One region of the Ruminococcus sp. 8Y-12 genome, then DNA from elsewhere that is predicted to be linked to it. Evidence: riboswitches for the same ligand, from Rfam matches in the RefSeq annotation. Region 1 holds a riboswitch; each other region holds the start of a gene.
The links. Region 1 has a riboswitch for ZMP and ZTP ahead of AC0THY_RS17945 (formate--tetrahydrofolate ligase). Riboswitches for the same ligand answer to the same signal wherever they lie in the genome.
Positions count from the first base shown of each region.

Region 2: another riboswitch for ZMP and ZTP. It lies ahead of AC0THY_RS19850 (NAD(P)-binding protein); the one in region 1 lies ahead of AC0THY_RS17945 (formate--tetrahydrofolate ligase).
Region 3: another riboswitch for ZMP and ZTP. It lies ahead of AC0THY_RS11960 (IMP cyclohydrolase); the one in region 1 lies ahead of AC0THY_RS17945 (formate--tetrahydrofolate ligase).

Region 1 covers NZ_CM176623.1:4,436,832-4,443,269, reverse strand. Annotated here, with positions in the region: gene AC0THY_RS17955 (AraC family transcriptional regulator) at 1-573, opposite strand, end outside; gene AC0THY_RS17950 (bifunctional diguanylate cyclase/phosphodiesterase) at 874-3,111, shown strand; ZMP/ZTP riboswitch at 3,186-3,269, shown strand; THF riboswitch at 3,337-3,428, shown strand; gene AC0THY_RS17945 (formate--tetrahydrofolate ligase) at 3,549-5,234, shown strand; gene AC0THY_RS17940 (formate/nitrite transporter family protein) at 5,303-6,079, shown strand; gene AC0THY_RS17935 (SGNH/GDSL hydrolase family protein) at 6,211-6,438, shown strand, end outside.
Region 2 covers NZ_CM176623.1:4,873,392-4,879,829, reverse strand. Annotated here, with positions in the region: gene AC0THY_RS19855 (GGDEF domain-containing protein) at 1-1,577, shown strand, start outside; ZMP/ZTP riboswitch at 1,684-1,765, shown strand; gene AC0THY_RS19850 (NAD(P)-binding protein) at 2,065-3,897, shown strand; gene AC0THY_RS19845 (NADH-dependent [FeFe] hydrogenase, group A6) at 3,891-5,624, shown strand; gene AC0THY_RS19840 (DUF6472 family protein) at 5,810-5,992, shown strand; gene AC0THY_RS19835 (NUDIX hydrolase N-terminal domain-containing protein) at 6,004-6,438, shown strand, end outside.
Region 3 covers NZ_CM176623.1:3,105,241-3,111,678, forward strand. Annotated here, with positions in the region: gene guaB (IMP dehydrogenase) at 1-227, shown strand, start outside; gene AC0THY_RS11950 (peptidoglycan recognition protein family protein) at 334-1,083, shown strand; gene AC0THY_RS11955 (methyltransferase domain-containing protein) at 1,090-2,613, shown strand; ZMP/ZTP riboswitch at 2,617-2,701, shown strand; gene AC0THY_RS11960 (IMP cyclohydrolase) at 2,787-3,500, shown strand; gene AC0THY_RS11965 (phosphoribosylaminoimidazolecarboxamide formyltransferase) at 3,510-4,688, shown strand; gene AC0THY_RS11970 (hypothetical protein) at 4,793-5,593, opposite strand; gene AC0THY_RS11975 (ABC transporter ATP-binding protein) at 5,587-6,285, opposite strand; gene AC0THY_RS11980 (GntR family transcriptional regulator) at 6,282-6,438, opposite strand, start outside.

The sequences.
Region 1 (6,438 bases):
ATCAGAACCTGTGCGGAATAAAATCATAGGGTGGGAAGTGTTGCCATACAAAATGTTCTGGAAGTAGCTGGACAGTATATTCTGCGTTTTCAGAAGCGGGAAAAACATTTTCTCAAAACAGTTCCTGCGGATCAGGATATTGATGGCCAAAAAATTGTCGGAATTAGAAATGATCTTGTGAGGGGCATCGTATTCCCAAAAGCAGAAATCTCCGGCACAGAGGTTGTATTTTTGCTGGTGGCAGACATGGATGCAGGTGCCGGAGAAGATGTAGAAAATTTCGATAAAATTGTGCGTGTGGTACTTGCCTGGCAGGTAACGGCAGTGCTTATTCACCGCAATATCCGCACTGCCGAAAAAGTGATCCTCACTCAAAACATCTGGCTCCTGCTCTTTGGACAGAAACTTATTGTTTTCATACTCTTTTAAAATTCGCTTTTTTTCTTCAGGTGTGTAGTGATCAATATTGTTCACCAAACGGTAATACTTCCTAAAAAAAAGTTCCAAAGGCTTGAATGTTTTAAGCGCCCTCAGTGTGTTCTCAATTACTTTATCCATATCCTCATACTGCATGTGAAATCCCCCATAATTATTGACTGGTATGAAAAGGATTATAGCTATTCTAATAAAGGAACACAAGGGATAAATCACATACTTTGTAAAAGGGGAATGATTGTACAATAAAATGGTCAAATAATTACAATTCAGCCCCGCCCGGTCAGCATCATCTAAACTGCTTTAAGCAGAAAAGGGAGATTGAAGCTTGTAAAACAGAATATATCCAGGTACAATGGAATAGTGGATTTTGCATGTAACGGTGCAGACATCAAATAGTAAAGAAATAGAATAAGTACAGCGTGACGGAGAAAGACCATGATTGAAAGAGATGAGAAAAAGCAGATTGCTGCATCAGTGGCTGTGGTGGTTTTCATCAGCGCAGCGCTGTTGGTGATAAGCTTTATCGGTTTCATGACTTTTAAGAAAGCCCAGACAAATGAAGCAAAGCAATATTTGTATGAAGTGACGGAGCAGTATAAAAATACGGTGGAGAAGCAGATCGACGGGGATATGCAGATGCTGAAGGCGCTCTCTACTTTTATTGGGGAAGGCGGGGAGTTTCAGAAGGAAAAGATCTTGGAATACCTGAAGCTGGAGAACAGCAGAAACCATTTTACCAAGATGGGATATATAGATCTGGACGGTATCGGTTATTTTGTAGGGTTAAACGCAGAAGAATACTATAATGAGGACGTGAGCAGCGAGCAGTTTGTAAAGGAGGCTCTGAGCGGAAAGGCCAACGTGTCGGATACCATAAAGGACCGTTTTACGGATGAATATGTAAACTGCTATGGCGTTCCTATTTATATGGGTGGTCAGATCATAGGGGCCTTGTCCGCCATCAGCAGTGCGGATACGTTCAATACTATCATAGACCGTCCGATTTTCAATGGAAAAGGGTATTTACATCTGATCAAGAGCAATGGGGATTTTGTTGTCCGTGGAGAGAAATTTATTGTCCAGGATGAGCTGAGGAATATTTTCGAAAAAGGGCACATGGGTGCAGAAAAGGAAAAAGAGGTTTTACAAAATATAGGAGGCGGGAAGGACTATTTTACAGATCTCCAGTATCAGGGAGCGAAATACTGGATGAATTTTAAGGCTGTCAACTTCAATGACTGGTATATCTACTGTATAGTACCCCAGGACAGCCTCAGTCAAAATTTTGTAAAAGTAATCAATATAGCCGGGATCGTACTGGGAATCGTGATTCTCATGTTTGCTGTACTTTTTTTATACATATACAGAATCATGAAGCGTAACAGGCAGGCCATTCTCCAATTGGCATATTTTGATCAGTTGACAGGAGCATTTAACAAGGAGAAGTTCTGGGATGATGCCACAAAGCGCCTTTGCAGGGACGGCAGGTATGCATTTGTGGTACTGAATGTGGGGAACTTCCGGTTTTTCAATGAGCTGTTTGGATTTGAGGAGGGAGACAGTCTTTTGATTCATGTGGCCGGGGTATTGCGTGAGTCTCTTCAGCCGGAGGAGCTCTTTTACAGGGAAACAGCGGACAATTTCGGCATGTTGATGAGACTGGATGACAAGAGGCGGCTGGAGAAGCGGCTAAGGGATATCATGGATCGAATTAGCCAATATCCACTGAGGGAAAACCGAAACTACAGCATTGTGTGCAGCTGCGGGGTAAAGGTGATCGAAGCATTCAACAAAAAGATGGATCTGGACCTGTTTATGGATATGGCAGCCATGGCGCTGAAATCTGTGAAGGGAAATCATATGAGTTCCCTGGCTTTTTATGATGAGAAGCTGCACAGAGAGGCATTGGAGAGGAGCACCATTGAAAATCAGATGAGAGAGGCGCTGGAGAACGGAGAATTTTTAGTAAACCTGCAGCCCAAAATAGATCTGAGGACCGGAAGGGCCAAAAGTGCAGAAGCTCTGGTGCGGTGGAAGAGAAAGGATGGCACCATGGTATACCCGGATACGTTTATCCCCATATTTGAGCAAAATGGATTTATCACAAAGCTGGACATGCATATGTTGGAGCAGGTTTGTGCGAAGCTTCGGGAATGGATGGATGCCGGACTGCAGGCAGTGCCCATAGCAGTTAACCAGTCCAGAAAGCTCTTTTACCAGTCCAGCTACCTTCCGGATCTGAGGAAAACACTGGAGAACTACCGTATCGATCCTTCCATGATTATTCTGGAGGTGACGGAGAGTGTGGTGGCAGAGAATACGGGGGAGATCACCCAACTGCTGCAAAAGCTGCATGACATGGGCTTTACGATATCCATGGATGACTTTGGAAGCGGATATTCCTCCCTGAATATACTCAGTGAATTTCCTATTGATGAGCTGAAGCTGGACAAGGTATTTTTGGAGGCCAGGAAAAACAGAATCAGGAAGGAGTCTGTTATGAAGAACGTAGTCCGTCTGGCAAAAGAGCTGCACATTGCCACTGTTGTGGAGGGGGTGGAGACAGAGGAGCAAGTGGAGTTTGTAAAAGAGATCGGATGCGATATCGCTCAGGGGTATTATTTTGCCAAGCCCATGACGATGGAGCGGTTTGAAAAGCAGTTTTTGGAATAGAAAGATTAATTCATGAAATTATTGATAAATTATTGACAAAACCCTTTGCGTGTTGTATATTTATAACATAAACAAAGGGTTTTGATTACTGACGGATAGTTGTGGAGTACCACAGGGAAATCAAAATTATAAGTGGGTCGACCGTCTGGGCAGCATTTTGATTTTTGAGTGTTGCTCTTTTTTTATACAGGCGGGGGATTCCTTTGTCAGTGTAATTCAAGACCCGGTAGAGTAGATGTTATGCGTAAAGTGTCACAGAAGGGGGAGGTTTTCTGTGAACGAAGGATTTTCCGCGTTATAATATCGCTTCCGCTACTGCGTATAAGAAAGAGGGACAGTATGTATCTGTATATGTCCACTGGCTTTACGCGGCATTTTTTTGCCCAAAAACAGTTAATTACCGCGAAAAGCGGCAAAATGAAAGGAGATATTTTATCATGGGTTACAAATCAGACATTGAAATCGCACAGGAAACAGAGATGCTGCCAATCACTGAGATTGCCAAAAAAGCAGGTATTGAGGAGAAATATCTGGAGCAGTATGGTAAGTATAAAGCAAAACTGGATTACAACATGCTCAAAGAGACGGACAAGAAAGACGGCAAGCTGATTCTTGTGACAGCAATCAATCCCACACCAGCAGGAGAGGGAAAGACCACTACCACCGTTGGTCTGGCAGATGGTATGCAGAAGCTGGGCAAAAACGTTATGGTTGCCCTTCGTGAGCCGTCCCTTGGACCTGTTTTTGGAGTAAAGGGTGGAGCAGCCGGCGGCGGATATGCGCAGGTAGTTCCGATGGAAGATATCAACCTTCATTTTACAGGTGACTTCCACGCAATCGGTGCGGCAAACAACCTGTTGGCAGCTATGATTGACAACCATATTTTCCAGGGGAATGCATTAAATATCGACCCCAGAAAGATTACCTGGAGAAGATGTGTGGATATGAATGATCGTCAGCTGAGAAACGTAGTGGATGGTCTGGGCGGAAGAACCAACGGCACACCGAGAGAAGATGGCTACGATATCACAGTGGCATCTGAGATCATGGCAGTTCTGTGTCTGGCAAGCGATATCATTGACCTGAAAGCCAGACTTTCCAGAATCATCGTTGGTTATACATATGGCAAGCCCTCAGAGCAGAAGCCGGTTACCGCTGGGGATCTGAACGCACAGGGCGCTATGACAGCACTCTTAAAGGATGCTCTGAAGCCGAACCTGGTACAGACACTGGAGCATGTACCGGCTATCGTACACGGCGGACCATTCGCAAACATTGCCCATGGATGTAACTCTGTGACAGCTACAAAGATGGCTCTGAAGCTGGCTGACTACACAATCACTGAGGCAGGCTTCGGCGCTGACTTAGGTGCAGAGAAGTTCCTGGATATCAAGTGCCGTATGGCAGGCCTGAAGCCGGATGCAGTTGTAATCGTTGCAACCGTGCGTGCCCTGAAATACAACGGCGGAGTTGCGAAAGCAGATCTCAACAACGAGAATTTGGAGGCTCTGGAGAAAGGCCTTCCGAACCTGCTGAAACATGTGAGCAATATTAAAAATGTATACAAACTGCCCTGCGTAGTAGCTATCAATGCATTCCCGACAGATACAAAGGCAGAGCTGGATCTGGTTGAGACAAAATGTAAAGAGCTGGGCGTAAACGTAGCGCTGTCTGAGGTTTGGGCAAAAGGCGGCGAAGGCGGAAAAGCACTGGCAGAGAAAGTAATCGAGCTGGTTGAACAGCCGAATGACTTTACCTTCTCCTATGAGCTGGAGGGAAGCATTGAAGATAAGTTAAACGCGATTGTCCAGAAGATCTACGGAGGAAAGAAAGCCGTGTTGACTGCAAATGCTCAGAAGCAGGCGAAGCAGCTGGAGGATCTGGGATTTGGCAACTGTCCGATCTGTGTTGCAAAGACACAGTACAGTCTGACAGATGATCAGACAAAACTGGGAGCACCCACCGACTTTGAGGTTACTGTGCGTAACCTGAAGATTTCTGCAGGCGCAGGCTTTATCGTAGCTCTGACAGGAGAAATCATGACAATGCCAGGACTTCCGAAGGTTCCTGCAGCAGAGAAGATCGACGTAGATGAGAATGGAAAGATTACCGGACTGTTCTAAAAAAGATTAATTTTGGGAGCAAATATGCTTGACATATTTGCTCCCAACTGGAGAAGGGGGCGTTTGAGATGTTTCAGGAAGAGTTTCAGGCAGTGTGCAATGCGGGCAATGGAAAGTTAGGCCTGATGAAGAAAAATCCTCTGGGATACTTTGTATCCTCCATGATGGCGGGTGCGTTTATCTCCTTTGGTTCCTTTATTACCTTTGTAATGGGCACGCCGCTGAAAGCAGCGGATGATCCCATGGCGAAATTTGTGATGGCTTTTTGTTTTGCGGCAGCGCTCAGCCTTGTGGTGATGGCAGGCGCAGAGCTGTTTACAGGCAACAATTTTGTGATGGCTTCCGCCTCTCTGGCAAAGGTGGTATCCTGGGGCAATACGGTGAAACTGTGGCTTTTCTGCTATCTTGGAAACCTGGTGGGTTCCTGGATCGCGGTAGGCATTTTCCAGCTTTCAGGCGTACCGTCAGGAGCGGTTGCGGAGTGCTTTGCCTCTGCAGCGGAAGGGAAGATGGCCCTCACACCCATGCAGATGCTTACAAGAGGCATTCTCTGTAATGTTCTCGTATGTCTGGCTGTATGGTGCAGCATTAAGCTGAAAAATGAAGTGGCAAAGCTGATCATGGTGTTCTGGTGTATTATGGTGTTTATGGTTTGCTCCTGTGAGCATAGCATTGCAAACATGAGCATTATGGGCGTGGGACTGCTGAATCCGGGCTCTGCTGCAGTAAGCGTTGGCGGATATGTCCTGAACCTGGTAGTCGTTACCATCGGTAACATCATCGGTGGTGTTGTCTTTGTGGCACTTCCATACTATTTGATTTCTAAAAAGAAAAAAGAGGCATAAAAAAGTCAGAATTTGTGGTATCGCATCGAAAGATGCGATACTTTTTTTGCCTCTGCTGTTGCAGCAGTGTATAAAAGTGTGATATAATGGCAACAAAAATGAAATAAAATTGTAAAAGAAAGGTAATAAAAATGAAAAAGAAAAGACTTTTCATCTTGGCGCTGCTCTGCATACTGTGTGTGGGAGTTTTGGGGATGAAGCCTTCTATGGAGAGCAAAGCTGCTGCAAAGTTCAATCTGATCAAGAATGTCTCCAAAAAGTACACACCCTACGGAAAATGGGTGAAAAACAAAAAGGGATACCGGTACCGCTATGTACACAACCGGAAGTATGTAAAAGGGGTCTGGAGAAAGATTAAT
Region 2 (6,438 bases), 440 kb from region 1:
TTGCAGGCAGTATACCCAAGTATTTTGGTATGGACTTTCGTGATACGGATCAGACAAGGGAATTTTTAAGTATACTGGATGACCCGGAGTCCTATCTGGTACAAGATATCCGCCCAAACGGCTATGAGCAGAAGGTTTTTCAGTACATTGGGGTTGCAAGGAAGGATCAAAAGGGAATTGTACAGGTGGGGATGGCTCCGGACAGGATGCTGGAAGCCCAAAAGAGAAACCAGCTGGATTACATATTATCCAGGATGCCTGTGGATTCGGGCAGCCTTCTGTTTGCCATTGGCAGTGGGGAGGAAACCGCATTGGTAAATACAGATCAGGGGCAGGAGGAAAAAAGGATAGAGGACCTGGGCTTAAAACAGGATAGGCTGGCGGAATTTTATAACGGCAAATTTGGCAGGTACGAGGATGAGCGGGTATACTATGTAATCCGCAGGTATGGGGATTTGCTGCTGGGGGTGGGGCAGACGGAGAAAGGCCTGTATGCTGCTGCTGTCAGCCAGACCATGTTGACTGCCATATTTCTGCTCTTGACCTGCCTGATTGTAATTTGGGTGTTGAATCGGCTGCTCAAGCGACAGATTGTAGATGGGATACATACCATCTCAGATAAACTGTCTGAGATAACAGAGGGCAATCTGAATACAGTGGTTCAGGTGGAGAGCAATCCAGAATTTAAGCAGCTGAGCCTGGGAATTAACAAGATGGTCCAGGGGATTCTGGATGCTACTGTGAGGGTGTCTGAGGTCATTGATATGGTGGATATGCCCATAGGCGTCTTCGAGATCGGAAAGGAGTCGCGCCAGGTGATGGCCACGGATAGGCTTCGGACGGTACTGGGATGGACGGAGGAAGAGGCCTTGCAGTATACTGCTGACAGGGAATTGTTTTGGGAAAAGCTGCAGCAGATCATGGGCAGCCCCATGGAGGGGGAGAACGATATCTTTTGTATACACGCAACACCTAAGCGCTGGGTTCGGATCAGAATAAAAGAGGATAACGGCAGCGTGTTCGGGGTGGCGGCGGATGTGACAGAGGAGACCAGGGAAAAGATCCGGATAGAGCATGAACGGGACTATGACTCACTGACCGGACTCTGTAATATTGATATCTTTAAAAAAGAGGTGGAGAGCATACTGCAGCAGGGGACTTTGGGATATGCGGCGATGGTCATGATGGATCTGGACAATTTTAAAAGGATCAACGATAAATACGGTCATGACTGTGGGGACGAATATCTGAGAAAATTTTCGCAGATGCTCCGTCAGTACCATCATGAGCATGGTATCACGGCGAGAAGATCCGGGGATGAATTTTGTCTGTTTCTGCACCACTACGGGTCAAAGGCCCAGATCGCAAACTGCATGGAGGAGTTTTTCGGCAGGCTAAAAGACAGTAAGATGGAGTTCCCCGACGGCAGTGTGCAGGAGATCCGGATTTCAGCAGGACTGGCTTGGTATGGGGAACAGATGCATGCCTACGGGACACTCATGAAAGCTGCAGATTATGCGCTCTATGATGCCAAGAATAGCGGAAAAGCGATGTTAAAACAGTATTCTCTGGAGTGAAAAATGTGACAAAAATATACATAATTTGATAAATTTAGTTAATTGACGGAATGTTTTTGAAGTGGTTGACATTACGGGATTTGAAGGATATAATGAGAAAAAGAGTGTGCATTTTAGATGCTGACGGAAATTGTGAGATAACACAGTGTGTCTAAAATGTTGAAGAGCCGACCGTCTGGGCAGCATTTGTATTTACAAATGTTGTCCTTTTTTATATCATAGGAAAATCCTTCGGAATTCCCTATGATATAAAAAGCCCTCCGGGCGGGATCGCACTGCGGCGGAAAGGAATCATGTCGCTAAAGCGACCCGCCGCAGGCGGAGAATCCCGCGAGCGGGATTCTTTTTCATTACATCGGAAAGCCCTGCTTTGCATACTATTACACTAAGCTGGAAAACGCCTTGTTAAGTGTAATATGTGTCCGGGCGGGATGCGCGCCCTGTTCATTCTTTATATTTTAAAACCTGTATTGGAGAAGGAGGTATTATGAGCAGACTAAGTATTCTGACACAAAATCAGGCACAGACCACAGTGGAAGACCTGTACAAGGACCTGGAGCGAAGGATTTCAGCCAGCCCGCCAGGACTTTGTCCAGTGGATTTGTCCGTATCTTTCTTAAAAATGTGTCATGCACAGAGCTGTGGCAAGTGTGTTCCCTGCCGGATCGGCCTGGGACAGCTGGAAAACCTGATGGAGGACGTCCTGAATGGGGAGGGGTCCTTGGAGACCATTGACCTGATTGAGAAAACAGCCAGGAGCATATTTTACTCCGCAGACTGTGCCATTGGATATGAGGCGGCCAGAATGGTGTTAAAGGGAGTTCACGGGTTCAGGGACGACTTTGAGGAGCATGTACTCAGGGGGAGATGTACCTGTGAACTGAACCAGCCAGTGCCCTGTGTAGCCCAGTGCCCTGCCGGAGTGGATATACCGGGATACGTAGCTTTGGTGGCGGAGGGCCGATACGCGGATGCGGTGCGCCTGATCCGCAAGGACAATCCCATGCCGGCTGTCTGCGGCCTGATCTGTGAGCATCCCTGTGAGGTGAGATGCCGCAGAAGTATGATGGATGACTCTGTAAATATCAGGGGGCTGAAGCGCTTTGCGGTAGACCATGCCGGGGAAGTTCCGGTACCCAAGCCTGCGAAAAAGACAGGAAAGAGGGTGGCAGTGATCGGCGGAGGACCAGGAGGCATCAGCGCGGCCTACTACCTGGCCCTCATGGGACACGAGGTGACGATCTATGAGCAGAGAAAAGAGCTGGGGGGTATGCTGCGCTACGGGATTCCCAATTACCGGCTGCCCAGGGAGGTTCTGGACAAGGAAATCTCCCAGCTTCTGAGCGTTGGGGTGGAGGTGAAGACAGGGATTACGGTTGGAGAGGACCCACGCATTATTGACCTAAAGAACCAGTACCATGCTGTTTACATAGCCATTGGCGCCCATATAGACAAAAAAATCGGAATAGAGGGCGAGGAGGCAGAAGGCGTGATCTCCGCGGTTGAGATGCTCAGGCAGATCGGAGACGGCATTATGCCTGACTTTACCGGAAAGGATATAGTGGTAATCGGAGGAGGTAATGTGGCTATGGATGTGGCGCGCTCCGCAATCCGTCTGGGCGCAAAAAGGCTGCGCATCGCCTACCGGAGGCGCCAGGAGGATATGACTGCAATGCCCGAGGAAGTGGCCGGAGCCATGGAGGAAGGGTGTGAGCTGCTGGATCTGCACTCTCCCCTGCGCATTGAAAAGGATGAGGAGGGAAAGGTTTCCGCTCTGTGGGTGAAGCCGCAGATCATAGGGCCTCTGGTTAAGGGAAGACCTGCTCCTGTGGACTCCTCTGAGCCGGATAAGCGATTAGAGTGCGATACCGTGATTGTGGCCATCGGCCAGGGCATTGAGTCCAAACCCTTTGCAGAGTATGGTATACCGGTGAAGCGCGGCGTCATTGATGCGCTGAGCTGGGGCGGTGTGAAGGATATCCCCGGCGTATTCGCTGGCGGAGACTGCGTAACCGGTCCGGCTACCGTGATCCGGGCCATTGCGGCAGGAAAGGTGGCTGCAGCTAACATTGACGAGTATCTGGGCTACAAGCATACGATCCGGGCGGAGGTGGAGATTCCCAAAGCCCGTCTGGCCAATAGAAAACACTGTGCCAGAATCAATATGAAAGAGCGGTACGCCTTTGACAGGGCAAAAGATTTTGAACAGATAGAGTGTGGTCTGACGCCGGAGGAGGCGAGCCAGGAGGCGAACCGCTGCCTGCGCTGCGACCACTTTGGATTTGGAGTATTTAAAGGAGGCAGAGTGGACAAATGGTAAAATTGACAATCGATTCCATACCGGTGGAAGTGGAAAATGGCACTACGATTTTAGCAGCAGCGGCATCTGTCGGAATTCAGATCCCAACCCTCTGCTATTTAAAAGATATCAATGAGATCGGCGCATGCCGAGTGTGCGTGGTGGAGGTGGAGGGAAATGCGAAGCTTCAGCCAGCGTGCAACAATACTGTGACTGAGGGCATGACAGTCTACACCAACAGCCCGAAGGTGAGGGAGACACGCAGAGTAAATGTGGAGCTGATCCTCTCCCAGCATGACTGCCACTGCGCAACTTGTGTGAGAAGCGGCAACTGTAAGCTTCAGACCATTGCCAATGATCTGGGAATCCTGGAGCTGCCCTTTGAAAAGGAGCTGCCCAGGACAAAATGGCCGAAAGATTTTCCGCTGGTCAGGGATTACAAAAAATGTATCAAATGTATGCGCTGCGTGCAGATCTGTGATAAGGTTCAGTCCCTAAAAATATGGGATGTGGCCAATACCGGTTCCAGGACAACCGTGGACGTATCCATGAACCGCAAGATTACGGATGCAGACTGCGTACTCTGCGGTCAGTGCATCACCCACTGCCCTGTGGGGGCACTCAGGGAGAGGGACGATACCGAGAAGGTGATGGCAGCCCTGGCTGATCCTGACAAAATTACGATAGTTCAGGTAGCACCGGCTGTACGCGCAGCCTGGGGAGAACCCTTTGGCGTTTCAAGGGAGTTTGCCACCGTGGAGCGGCTTGTATCTGCCCTGCGGAAGATGGGATTTGACTATATCTTTGACACAAACTTCAGCGCGGATTTGACCATTATGGAGGAGGGGAGCGAGTTTTTGAAAAAGCTTCAGAACAAGGAACATGAGACCTTCCCCATGTTCACCTCCTGCTGTCCGGGGTGGGTACGGTTTTTAAAATCCCAGTATCCGGATATGACGGACCAGCTCTCAACAGCCAAATCTCCCCAGCAGATGTTTGGTGCTATGGCTAAGACCTACTATGCCGATCTGATGGGGGTGGATAGCTCACGCATCTATAGTGTGTCCATCATGCCCTGTCTTGCAAAGAAGCAGGAGTGTGCACTCCCCACCATGAATGACGGCGGAACGGGACAGGACGTGGATGTGGTTCTGACCACCAGGGAGGTGGACCGACTCATACGTGCGGAGCACATTGACGTTAAGAGCTTGGAGGAGGAAGCCTTTGACCAGCCTCTGGGAGTGGGTACGGGAGCAGGAGTGATTTTTGGAGCTACAGGAGGCGTGATGGAGGCAGCGCTTCGCAGCGCCTACTATCTGGTGACAGGGGAGAATCCCGACCCCGACGCGTTCAAGGCAGTCCGGGGAATGGAGGGCTGGAAAGAAGCGGAGTTTGACCTGGCCGGCACACCCCTTAAGGTGGCGGTGGCCAGTGGGCTTGGCAACACCCGGAAGCTGATCAGGGCGCTGCGCAAGGGAAAGGTACAGTATGATTTTGTGGAGATCATGGCTTGTCCGGGCGGATGCTCAGGAGGCGGAGGCCAGCCCATTCACGACGGCCTGGAGATGGCAGGGGTGCGTGCGGACAATCTCTATGGGCTGGACCGGGTGAACGACCTGCGTTTCTCCCATGAGAATCCATCTGTGCAGGAGTGCTATAAGACATATCTGCAGAGACCCTTGGGACACCGGGCCCATGAACTGCTGCACACAGACCACCATGGATGGAAGATGCCTGGGGAGGAATAGTAAAATAAGGATTAGGCTCTCTTTTGGGCGGTTGAGTGACGTCACAGTGACTTGCTGCCCAAAGAGAGCTTTATTTTATGGAAATGGGATAGAAATTGCTTGACGAAATAGCCATCTTCTTACACAATACATTTAGAGACGGGTTTAACAGATTATGCCATGAACAGATAAGGAGACAAGAAGGGATGAGAAATAAGACAAACTGTGAATGCTGTTCCAACTATTCCTATGATGCAGAGTATGATTACTATGTCTGCATGATGAATCTGGATGAGGATGAGATGCGGCGGTTTATAGCAGGAGCATTTGATAACTGCTCGTATTTCCAGTTAGATGATGAGTACCGGATTGTGCGTAAACAGATGTGAGGAGGGGTTCTATGGATAAAAAGAATATTTCGGGACAGTGGATGGACTGGGCGGTGGAGTTACAAGCGATAGCCCAGAATGGACTGACTTACGGCAGGGACGTGTATGATTTGGAACGGTATGAGCGGGTTCGTGAAATTGCGGCCGAGATTATGAGTGTCTACACGGACATTCCCCTTGAGAAGGTAAAGGGGGTGTTCTGCCAGGAGAAGGGATACCAGACTCCGAAGCTGGATACCAGGGCAGCTGTTTTTAAGGAAGGGAAGATCCTGCTGGTGAAGGAAAAGGCAGGGGTGTGGTCTCTGCCCGGAGGGTGGGTCGACGTAAATGAATCCATTAAGAACAACACAGTAAAAGAGGTGAAGGAGGAGGCTGGCCTGGATGTGGAGGCGGTGCGTCTGATTGCGATACAGGACCGCAATCTGCACAACAAGCCCTTGTATGCG
Region 3 (6,438 bases), 1.3 Mb from region 1:
CTGAAGGCGTGGAAGGGCGTGTGGCCTATAAGGGAAGTGTGGAGGATACCGTATTCCAGCTTATGGGCGGCCTGCGCTCCGGTATGGGATACTGCGGAGCGCCGAATGTGGAGACATTAAAACAGACCGGAAAGTTTGTGAAGATCTCTGCGGCGTCTCTGAAAGAGTCCCATCCGCATGATATCCATATCACAAAGGAAGCGCCGAACTACAGCGTAGACGAGTAAAAGCTTAGAGTGGGACAGGCCTTTTGGCCTGTCCTGCTTTCATTGCATAGAGTGGTTCTAAAAAGGCAAGAACACGAAAGCGTTCTTGAAGGGAGCAATGAGCAAAATGAACAGAAGAGCACATTCCCGGGACAGACGGGAAGAGGAACATACCGGAACAAAAAAGAGAAAGACAAAAAAGCAGAGGGAAAAAGAAATTCTGCTGCACACGGTTCTGTTGGGGGTTGGGATTTTAGCGGGTATCCTCTTAATCCTGCTCTTTTTTAAGTTTATAAACAACTCTCCTAAACAGGTGAGCAGCAAAGTGGAAAATGAACGTTATGATATCGGCGACCCCACAAAGCAGATTCCCATGCCGGAGCTGGATGTACAGCTTTTGACTGTAAATGAGTTCTCCAGACCCGGAACACCTACGGATAAGATAACCGGAGTGGTGGTGCACTATACGGCCAATCCGGGGAGTACGGCGCAGAACAACCGGGATTACTTTGAAAATCTAAAGGACACCCAGGATAATAAAGTGAGCAGTAATTTTGTGATCGGACTGGATGGAGAGATCATTCAATGCATCCCCACCTCAGAGGTGGCGTATGCATCCAACAGCAGGAATATTGACACCGTATCCATTGAGTGCTGCCACCCTGACGAGAGCGGAGAGTTTACGGATGCCACCTACCAGTCGCTGGTGGAACTGGTAGCTTTTCTGTGTGGTAAATTTGATTTGAGCATGGATGACGTAATACGCCATTATGATGTGACCGGTAAAGACTGTCCCAAATATTTTGTGGAAAATGAAAATCAATGGCAGGAGTTTAAGAGCGACGTGGCCAAATACATTGAGGAAAATGGTGAGTAGAACGCAATGGTAAGAGATCTGTATGAACGTATCTGTGCGGGGGAGGATACCCGCGCCAATTTAATTCAGCTGAAAAAAGAGATCAAGGCAGGGGATCAGAAGCGTGCTTTTGCCTATCTGCTGGGAGGGGATTTCTCACGGCTGGGAGCACTTCTTGACCACGAAGACCCTAAGGTAAGAAAAAACGCGGCTCTGATTCTGGGGGAGATGGAATGTGAGGATATGCTGCCCAGCCTGTGGGATGCATACGAGAGGGAGGAACAGCTCTTTGTAAAGCCGGCCTATCTGCAGGCAATGAGAAAGTATGATTACAGCGCCTATCTGCCTGAGATCAAACAATATCTGGAGCGCGCAGCTACACTTAGCATGGAGCCGGAAAACCAGAAGCATTATCTGGATGAGATGGCGGAGCTGACAAGAATGGTGCTGAAATACGAAAAGCCCTCTGCGCATACCTACCTGGATGGAACAAAAGAGCGGGAGGTGATATTGATGACAAACCGCAACCACAGGGAGATTACCAGGGAACAGCTGGATGAGGAAAAGCATGTGCTCTTAGCCGGAGGTGTGAGGCTTAGGTCCAAAGAGGTCAAAGGACTGATGAAAATCCGCACCTTTACGGAGCTTCTCTTCCCCCTTCCAAAGCTGACCACAGTGGATGCACAGCCCCAGGAGGCTGCAAAACAGTTAGCTGGGTGGGGAATTGCTGCATTTATTCGATCCATGCACAGGGAGAACGGCCCCTTCTGTTTCCGAGTGGAGTACCGTGGGCGCCTGGCAATGGACAAAAAGAGTGATTTTCTGCGCAAGTTTACCCGGACTCTGGAGGCGATGACGGGAAGGCAGCTGATCAATTCCACGTCCGACTATGAGGTGGAACTGCGTCTGCTGGAGAAAAAGGATGGGGGCTATGTACCCCTTCTGAAGCTGTATACCCTGCCGGATGAGCGCTTTTCCTACCGTAAAAACGCACTTTCCTCCTCCATTGCCCCGGCGAACGCGGCGCTTGTGATGCAGCTGGCCAAACCCTGGCTGAAGGAGAACGCCCAGGTGCTGGACCCCTTCTGCGGAGTGGGGACAATGTTGATTGAGCGAAATTTTCTGAAGCCTGCAAATCCCATGTACGGAGTGGATATCTTTCGTGAGGCTATCGAAAAGGGCAGGGAAAACGCGGAGGCAGCCGGCGTGTTGATTAATTATATAAACCGTGACTTCCTGGACTTCCGACACGAATATCTGTTTGATGAGATTGTCAGTAATCTGCCCGGGGTTACCAGGACCAAAGATATGGAGCAGATCACCAGACTGTATGAAGGCTTTTTTAAGAAAGTTCCGGAGGTACTCAAAGAGAATGGCATTCTGGTGCTGTACACACCGGAGGAGAGTATTCTATTGTACTGCCTGAAAAAGTTTTCCTATCTGGAGCGTCTGGGACGGTGGGTAATAAACGAACGGGAGGGCAGCGTACTCTTTGTTTTAAAATTAATTGAAATTCCCACTTGCCAAACGGAGACAAATGGTGTAATATGACGATAGAGGTTGTACGACTGGCGGAAAAGTAGGAGTACCTACGGGGAGTACAACGTGAAAAGAAATGCCGACCGCCTGGGCGACCACTGAGGTCCTCAGGTGGTTTTTTGTTGTTTCGAAATATATATTAGTATTAGTTAATGGTAATTTTTCACACCGAAAGGAGAAAGGAAATGGAAATGATGTCTTTGGAGCAGGAATTAAAAAGCAATGCCTATCCGGGCAGGGGAATCGTAATCGGTAAATCCGCTGACGGGACAAAAGCTGTGACCGCATATTTTATTATGGGCAGAAGTGAGAACAGCCGCAACCGTATCTTTGTGGAAGACAAAGAGGGAATCCGTACCCAGGCATTTGACCCGTCCAAGCTGACTGACCCGAGCCTGATCATCTACGCGCCGGTGCGTGTGCTGGGGAACAAGACAATTGTGACCAATGGAGATCAGACTGACACCATCTATGAGGGAATGGACAAGCAGATGACTTTTGAACAGTCTTTAAGAACCAGAGAGTTTGAGCCGGACGGCCCCAACTACACGCCGCGTATTTCCGGAATCATGCATATTGAAGACGGACTGTACAACTATGCACTGTCCATCTTAAAGAGCAACAATGGCAATCCGGAGGCCTGCAACCGCTACACCTTTGCCTATGAAAATCCGGTTGCCGGAGAAGGACATTTCATCCATACATATAAATGCGACGGAAATCCTCTTCCCAGCTTTGAGGGAGAACCCAAATTAGTTGAAATTCCGGATGACATGGAAGCATTTACAGAGATGCTCTGGAACAGTTTAGATAAAGACAATAAAGTTTCTCTTTTTGTAAGGTATATTGATATAGCAACAGGAAACTATGAGACCAAAATAGTGAATAAGAATCAATAAGGAGACGCCATGAAAGAATTAGAGTTAAAATACGGATGCAACCCAAATCAGAAACCCTCCAAGATCTATGTGGCGGATGGTAATGAACTTCCCATCCAGGTACTCTCCGGAAAACCCGGATATATCAATTTCCTGGACGCCTTCAACGGCTGGCAGCTGGTGCGTGAGCTGAAAGCAGCCACCGGCCTTCCGGCAGCCACCTCCTTTAAGCATGTATCCCCAGCTGGTGCAGCCATCGGCCTTCCGCTGGACGAGACCCTGGCAAAGATTTACTGGGTGGACGACATGGGAGAGCTCTCCCCTCTGGCCTGCGCCTATGCAAGGGCAAGGGGAGCGGACAGAATGTCCTCCTTCGGTGATTTTATCGCCCTGTCCGATGAGTGCGATAAGGATACGGCCAGCATCATCAAACGCGAGGTGTCGGATGGCGTGATCGCTCCGGGGTACACGGAGGAAGCGCTGGCTATCTTAAAGGCAAAGAAAAACGGAAATTATAATGTGATTCAGATTGACGAGAACTACAGGCCGGCTCCCATTGAGCACAAAGAAGTATTTGGCATTACTTTTGAACAGGGAAGACAGGAACTGCCTATTGACGATGCGCTTCTCTCTAACATTGTGACAGAGAATAAGGAACTTTCAGCAGATGCCCTGAGAGACATGAAGATTGCCCTGATTACGCTGAAATATACGCAGTCCAATTCCGTATGCTTTGTAAAGGATGGACAGGCCATCGGCATCGGAGCCGGACAGCAGTCACGTGTCCACTGTACACGTTTGGCTGGACAGAAGGCTGACAACTGGCTGCTTCGTCAGTGCCCCAAGGTGATGAACCTGAAGTTTGTGGACGGTATCCGCCGTGCGGACAGGGACAATGCCATTGATGTTTATATCGGAGAGGAATACATGGATGTGCTGGCTGACGGCGCATGGGAGAAGATATTTAAGGAGAAGCCGGAAGTATTTACCAGGGAGGAAAAACGAGCTTGGCTGGATCAGATGACAGGCGTAACTCTGGGATCCGATGCATTCTTCCCCTTCAGTGACAATATAGAACGCGCCCGTAAGAGCGGCGTGCAGTATATCGCAGAGCCGGGAGGATCTGTGAGAGATGATCTGGTGATTGACTGCTGCAACAAGTACAACATGGTTATGGCATTTACCGGAATCCGTCTGTTCCACCACTAATCGTGAGAACGCGCAGTTCTCAGAACTTCGTTTTTTTATAATTGTTTGTGTGAGAAAGAGCACCCTGGTCGCGGGGGTGCTCTTTCTGCGCAAATCTATATTTACTAGTCAAGATTCAGATGTTTCGCCACAATTAGTCTGGAAACACTGTAGAAGCAAGTGCCCAACACAACTGCTAATACGATAATGCCCAGGATCATGACCCGCAGGGAAAATGCTGAGGGATTAAAATTTTGGGAGAAAATCATGGGTCCGAAAGCTACAAATACCATGAAGATTCCATAGACCATCTGCACAGCCATATAAAAGATACCGCAGAATACCACAGAGAGCAGGACCTTATGCTTTGAAAACAGGCTTCCAACGCAGATACCGCAGTAAGCCAGATTGATCCACTGGAAAATCAGGGTGAGCAACATAGTGAGTACAAGCAGGACTGCCAGGGGCCAGAGATTCCCGAAGGCGCCCTTTAGCTGCTCAAAGGCCGTTTTTAAGCTGGCTATCAGGTTGGCAGAGCCGTTATCCTGGAATCCCATGACTATGATTAGGATGCTCAGAATACATACAAGCACATCCAGAATGATCCAGGCCAGAAAAACCAGGGACTTAGACCAGATCAGTTCATAGGGCTTCACCGGCAGGGTATGGGTTAAATATCCCTGATCTGTAAACATATTCCGGTAAAAGCGCAGTATCAGGTAAAAACAAGTTCCAAGAGCCACTGCCCCCAGCGCAAATACATAGACCATGGAGTAAAATACAGCCACCGTACCACTGATCCTGCTGGGTATGGGCAAAAGAAGGAGTGTTCTTCCTGCCACAACGAACAGCAGCAGAATTCCGTGAATAAGTAACAGAAAACGGGACACAGCCATCCACTCATGCTTTAACAATTTTCCTAACATTTGAACACCTCCCGAAAAAGTCCGTCCAGGGATTTTCCCTGTTGATATCTGATATCGTCTACTGGGGAAAAGAGCCGGATCTGTCCGTTTTGAAGAAAGATCACGTCATCCAGTATGTTTTCCACATCTGCGATAAGGTGCGTGGAGATCAGAATGGTTGCATCCTGTGCATAATTATTTAAGATGGTTGTCATAATAAAATCTCTGGCTGCCGGGTCTACACCTGCGATAGGCTCATCCAGGCAGTACAGCCTTGCCCTGCGGCTCATGACCAGAATCAGCTGCACCTTCTCCCTGGTGCCCTTGGACAGGGTCTTGATCTGATCATGGGGATTGATCTTCAGCTTCTGAAGCATATCCTCCGCTCTGCCCATGTCAAAGTCCTCGTAAAAATCCTGAAATAGGGTCAGGGTATCCGCCACGTGAAGGCTCTCGTCCAGGTATGTGCGCTCAGGAAGATAGGATACCAGTTTCTTTGACTCAATGCCAGGGACAAATCCGCCCACCAGCAGTTCGCCGGAGGTGGGTTTCAGAAGGCCGTTGATCATCTTGATCAGCGTAGTCTTCCCGCTTCCGTTGGGACCCAAAAGGCCCACAATTTTTCCTTCAGGCAGTGTTAAGTTTAAATTACAGACAGCCTTGTGTCCATCGAAATCCTTTGTCAGATCTCTGCATTCTAATATGCTGCTCATTTTTCTCTCTCCTTTTCTGGTTGGGGTTGGGCTTGCGTCAATTTTTCAATAAGACGGAAGATATCTTCTGTTTGAAATCCCAGCTGTGTCATTTTCTCTAAAAAATCCATTGCCTGGCCTGCAGCCAGTTCTTCTTTTACCTGTGTAATCAAC